2 regions of the Gottschalkia acidurici 9a genome follow, and region 2 is predicted to be linked to the other one. Evidence: riboswitches for the same ligand, from Rfam matches in the RefSeq annotation. Region 2 holds a riboswitch; the other holds the start of a gene.

Region 1 (3,218 bases), 660 kb from region 2:
TCGTTCTAAATTAACTTTTTTGCCAGGAGTAAGAGCGTCAAGATTACTTTTTCTCATTGTTTCAGCCATAACATCTACAGTAAAGCAATTAGGACAAAAGCTAGTTACAGTAAGACAAACACCATTAGTACATATACTGTCTCCTAAATTTACATCTAAAAGAACTTTATCAGCGATTATAGTGATTTGAGCAGAGTTAGTTCCTTTTTTAATAGATTTTATAGTTCCGATCTCTTCAACTAAGCCAGTGAACAAGAATAATCACTCCTTTTCAATATAACCTTCAATCATAATATCTTCATTAAACGTTTTTAAAGATATATTGTTAAGATTTATAGCATCTTTCATAAATTCAATACCAGTACCACCTATAGGGGTTTTAGCCGAACTTCCACCAATTATTTTAGGTGATATGAATGCAACTACTTTATCAACAATGTTTTCTTGTAAGGCACTAAAACTTAGTTCGCTGCCACCCTCAAGAAGAATACTGTCAATTCCTTTACTTCCTAGTGATTTTAAAAGATAAATTAGATCTACATAACTATCCTTAACTGGTGTAATTATTATTTCTACATCCTTATCTTCTAAGGCTTTCAATTTGTCTTTAGGGGCTAACTCAGTAGTGGCAACTATAGTCCTTGAACTAGACTTTAGATTAATAACTTTAGAGTCTAATGGAATTCTTCCCTTCGTATCTACTATAATTCTAATTGGATCTAAGCCTTCTTTATCTTCTAAGCGTGTATTTAAACTGGGATTGTCTTTCAGAACAGTCCCTATTCCAACCATGATGGATGAGAGTTTATGTCTAATTTCATGGACATGTTTTCTAGACAATGAATTAGAGATCCATTTAGAATCACCAATATGAGTTGCTATTTTGCCATCAAGAGTCATTGCATATTTTAGTATTACGAAAGGAGTCTTTGTTGTAATATACTTTAAAAATATTTCATTTAACTTTTTACATTCATCTTCTAATACACTGGTAACAACTTCAATTCCATTAGATTTAAGTATTTGGATACCTCTACCAGATACTAAAAGATTAGGGTCTTTTAGCCCTATGACTACCTTTTTTATATTATTTTCCACAATAGCATTAACACAAGGAGGTGTCTTCCCAAAATGAGAGCAAGGTTCTAAAGTAACATACATAGTACTACCTTCAACACTTTCAGTAGAATTTTTTAATGCATTTATTTCTGCATGATCTCCACCATAAAACCCATGGTAACCTTCACCTATTATACTTTCATTTTTCACAATGACTGCTCCAACTAAGGGATTAGGACTAACATGACCTTCACCTTTTTTAGCTAACTCTATAGCTCTTTTCATATAAACTGATTCCATAGATACACATCCTTTAAGGTTAGATTAACTTTAGGGAGGAATAAAAAAATATCCCTAAAGTTTAACTTCAGGGATATTTCTACAAAAATAAATCAATATAAATCTAAATTTAATAATTTAAATTAGTATACCGAAAATAGAATCTTCTCCCATCCAGACTTTACTGTCGGTCTTGGAATTTCACCAAGTCAACTGCACAAGCAGCTCGTGGACTATAACCACCGGTAGGGAATTTCACCCTGCCCTGAAGATTTATCTTTATCTAGTTGTAAGTTCAAGATAACACTTTTTATATAATATGTCAACGAATATATAAAAAAATTATTAAATTTAATAAACTATGAAAAATGAGAAAACAGAAATATAAGTAGGTAGAATATAAATTGGTAAAAAATCAAAATATAATTTGTAAATTATAAGCCGAAGTTAATCAGAGCTTGAAATATCAATATGTTATAAGTCTACCTATACTAAACTTATAGTCAAAGTATACTGTTTTTGAGAAAAAAGTTTAGCAATACTAAATAAACTTATTAGAACAATATATTAAACTAAGTAGAAAAAAGGAAGTGTCAGGAGAATAGCATAGAGATATATACTTAAGATAGCAGACCGACAATTCTAATGAGATAGATGTAATAAATAGTAAATTACTCAAATTGAGTATAAGAAATAAAAGAGGTAACATATATATAAAGGATTTTGGTTAAAAAATTAGGAGGGTTACCAATGGACACCGGTTCTGATGATTCAGACAATAATAATATAAATAACATTTATTTAAGAGAAAGAGATGAGAATTTAAAGGAATATTCTTATAGTAACGAATTTAAATTTAATATAATTTCGGATAAAAAAAGTAAAAGAGTAAACATCGGAGAAATTACAGGTCATTTTTTTGACTTAAGCTCTATAAATTCAGAAAGAAAAACAGACAATATAATAAACATATTAAATCAATACGACGATGAGACTTTTGATATATGTAGAAATCTTTGTAGAGAAACAAACTGTATTAAAGGTAGTGGAAATAATATAGTTCATTTAGACAGATTTTATATAGATTCAAATTATAGAGGTAATGGAACAGGAAGAGAAACACTTCATTATTTTAAAGATGAAATATCTAATCTTTTAAAAGAAGATGTAAGATATATTGCACTGTTTCCAGATCCTATAACAGATGATAAAAATTTTGACTCTTTGTATGATATGGATTTAAAGCAAAGAACAAATAAAATAAAAAAGTTAAAAAGTTTTTATTCTAGTTTAGGTTTTAAAGAAATGAAAGTAAAATCTGATTATATGTATTTAGATTTATATAGTGACTATGATAATATGAGAAACTATAGTAATTAAAAACAGAGCACTATCAAACTATTTAAAATAGTTTGATAGTGCTTTTAAGTTTAGAAATTTAAATGGAAACTATACTGCTATCAAAATATTTTATTCCAAAATAAATTAAATAAAGAACTTTCAATAAGCTTAGACAATGAATGTAGTTTATGTTAAAATTATTGAGTAAATATATAGTGGCACAAAAAAATAACTTAAAAATAAGGAGCAAGAGACGATTTAATAAGGCATACACAAACATAGTAAAATTGTACTAATATGTTTTATAAAATAAAAAGCTCCCTACATTCACAAAGAGTGTAGAGTGATAGATAAAAGTCTATCCAAAACTCCTTTAATTGCTGGGAGTCCCTAAAGCTACTCAAGCAGATAACCAAAATCTTTGATTTTGTGTCATTCGCTTATCCTTTGAATACTAAGCGACTGCAAGGAACTAAGCTTCCTTACTACAACGTAAAGATGAAAAAAGCTTAAGCGTGAAAGTTGCGAAAGCAGAAAAA
Region 2 (3,218 bases):
TGGTACTATTAAACTTTGACTAAATGGAATATTTAGTGCAAGTGCTTCTAGTGAAGATACTCCAACTACTCTTTTTTCCACAGCGTGTGCTAAACTCTTGATAGTAGCAACTCCTATTCTAAGCCCTGTAAATGATCCTGGACCAATTGCTGCTCCATATATATCTATATCTTCAGGTTTCAACTTACAATTTTCTAATACTTGCTTTATCATAGGTAGAAGTTTTTGTGAATGGGTAGTCTTATCGTTTAATATAACTTCTCCTAAAAGTTTTTCATCATCCATTATGGCACAACTAGCTACGGTACTTGATGTATCTATTGCTAACACTTTCACTAATAATTCAACTCCTTAATTAAGTCTTCGTACTTTTGACCTGTTCCATCTATTATAATATCCCTCGTGTTATCATCTATTCCTCTTTTTATTTCTATAGTGATTCTTTCCTTAGGTAGTATATCCTCTATCAAGTTTGACCATTCTATTATGCATACTCCATCTGAATAAAAGTATTCTTCATATCCTAGGTCATACATTTCTTCTACGTCTCCTATTCTATATACATCGAAGTGATATAGTTTTAGTCTACCTTCGTATTCATTAACTATAGTAAATGTAGGACTAGTTATATAGTCTTCTATTTCAAGTCCTCTTGCTAATGATTTTGTCATAGTGGTTTTTCCCGCTCCTAAATCCCCTACCATACAAATTATCTCTCCACCACTAAGTGATTTTCCTATATTATATCCTATTTCTTCAGTTTCTTCAGGACTTTTAGTGCTAATCTTCAACAATTTTTTCATCCTTTCAAATGATAATCTTTTGAATGTTTATTTCAAATATTTTTCTTTTTAAAAAAATTTATCTATATCTTATTATATATAATGATATCATTTTTTAGAGTTTTATGAGTAAAAAAATTTCAAAATAAAAAAGAAATCCCTACTTAAATAGGAATTTCTTCTTACGATTTACTTTACTTGTGTAATATTGCAGACAATCTTTTATATATAGGTAAGGTTATTATAGATACTACTGCACCCTTTAATAAGTTAAATGGCAGTACTGCAAATATAACAAGTGTTTTTAAATCAACCACCAATGAATTTACTGCTTTAGCCCACTGTAATATTTCTTCTACTGGCATCACTTTACTATAAATTGGTAACAAGACATAGTAGTTTAGAAGTGAACCAATTATAGACATTACTATAGTTCCTAATATCATTCCCTTTATAGCAGTCGATTTTGTTTTATTTTTATTATATATATATCCTGCTATCCCTACATATAATGCTCCAATTAAAAAGTTAGCGAATTCTCCTATACCACCTGTTATGCTTCCTGTAAATACTACATTTAATAGATTTTTTATAAGTTCAATCATTATTCCTGCTACTGGGCCTAATGAAAGTGCTCCTATCAGTGCTGGTAAGTCACTAAAGTCTATTTTATAAAATTCAGGTGCAAACCATAATGGAAATTCAACCATCATTATGATAAATGATATAGCCCCCAAAAGTGATACTTTTACTAATGTTGATAATGACAATCTTTTACTCATTATACCACTCCTTTTAGTCTGTGTTTTGTAACTCCAGGGATTATGCAATATAAAAAACCCTGATATTTCATATCAGGGTGCCATTCATTAATTATATCCACTTTTAAAATATATTTTCTGAAATAATAACTATATAATAAGTATTATTCATATAATATAAATTATAAGATGGATTTTTCTTCTTTCATCCAGACTTTACTGTCGGTCTTGGAATTTCACCAAGTCAACTGCATTAGCAGCTCGTGGACTTTACCACCGGTCGGGAATTACACCCTGCCCTGAAGATTTAAAATATATTTAATTGTTATCAATATTATTTCATATTAAAAATATTATGTCAATGCTAATTTTTTAGCCGTCTATCTGATTATAAACAATCTTTCCATCTATAATAGTCATAAGCACTTTACACATAATATCTCTTAGTGGGTGTCCATCAAATATTACTATATCCGCATCTTTTCCTACTTCTATACTTCCAACTCTTTCATCTATTCCTAGTATCTCAGCTGGATTTATTGTTATGGCTTTTAGTGCCTCCATCTCATCTAATCCTGATTTTACTGCTAGGCCTGCACATAGTGGTAGATAGTATACAGGTGTTTCTGGAGAGTCTGTCATTATTGCTATTTTCACTCCAGCATTATGTAATACACCTGGTGTTTCAAAAGTTAAATTTCTAAGCTCAATTTTTGATCTATCTGATAAAGATGGTCCAACTATAGCATATTTACCTTCTTGTTTTATATACTCAGAAATTAAGTGACCTTCTGTACAGTGATCCAACGTTATTTCTACATCGAATTCCTTCGCTATCCTAAGCGCTGTAAATATATCGTCAGTTCTATGGGCATGAACTTTTAGCGGTATCTCTTTTGTTAGTACTTTTGCCATCGCTTCCATCTTCATATCAAAATTTGGTTTTTCAGAATTCATATACTCCCTAGCTTTGAATAAAGTTTCCCTCAGTATAGCGGCTGTTGCCATTCTAGTCATTGGATATCGTTTTTCTTTACCGTATATAGTCTTTGGGTTTTCTCCAAGTGCTACTTTCATGGCTACAGGTTCTTTTATTATCATATCATCTATTCTTTTCCCATAAGTTTTTATGGCTGCAAATTGACCACAGATTACATTTGAACTTCCTGGTCCTGTAGCTACAGTAGTAATTCCATTCTGATATGCTTCTTCAAAACCTCTATCCATAGGATTTATTCCATCTATTGCTCTTAACTCAGGAGTGACTGGATCTGACATCTCATTGGTATCATCCCCTTCAAATCCCATTCCATCCTCTATCATTCCAAGATGGCAGTGGGCATCTATAATTCCAGGCATGACTATACAGTCATTTGCATCGATTATTTCTACCCCATCTAAGTCATCTATGCCTTTAGAATACGCTTCCTTCTTTATTATCTCTTTTATCTTACCTTCCTTTATTAAGATGCTTCCATTTTCTATTACTTCTTCTTGCATTGTATATATTTTTGCATTTTTTATAAGTATCATTTGTTTTTCCTCCGTAATAGTACATAAACTGTTATACTATGTCCGTTCTATATCTTTTCATGTAAATCTTAAATGTTGTTCCTACTCCTATCTTACTGTCTACTTCGATAGTACCGTTATGCTTCTCAATTATTTTCTTACA

Evidence for each region. Region 2 has a riboswitch for FMN ahead of CURI_RS01325 (ECF transporter S component). Riboswitches for the same ligand answer to the same signal wherever they lie in the genome.
Region 1: it holds a riboswitch for FMN, as region 2 does, so the genes downstream of both, ribD (bifunctional diaminohydroxyphosphoribosylaminopyrimidine deaminase/5-amino-6-(5-phosphoribosylamino)uracil reductase RibD) here and CURI_RS01325 (ECF transporter S component) in region 2, are expected to answer to the same signal.

What each region holds. Positions count from the first base shown of each region.
Region 1 is NC_018664.1:2,719,568-2,722,785, reverse strand. It holds gene CURI_RS12980 (riboflavin synthase) at 1-255, opposite strand, end outside; gene ribD (bifunctional diaminohydroxyphosphoribosylaminopyrimidine deaminase/5-amino-6-(5-phosphoribosylamino)uracil reductase RibD) at 262-1,359, opposite strand; FMN riboswitch at 1,497-1,615, opposite strand; gene CURI_RS12970 (N-acetyltransferase) at 2,089-2,718, shown strand.
Region 2 is NC_018664.1:273,060-276,277, reverse strand. It holds gene tsaB (tRNA (adenosine(37)-N6)-threonylcarbamoyltransferase complex dimerization subunit type 1 TsaB) at 1-336, opposite strand, end outside; gene tsaE (tRNA (adenosine(37)-N6)-threonylcarbamoyltransferase complex ATPase subunit type 1 TsaE) at 336-803, opposite strand; gene CURI_RS01325 (ECF transporter S component) at 977-1,564, opposite strand; FMN riboswitch at 1,737-1,854, opposite strand; gene CURI_RS01320 (amidohydrolase) at 1,916-3,076, opposite strand; gene CURI_RS01315 (sensor histidine kinase) at 3,108-3,218, opposite strand, start outside.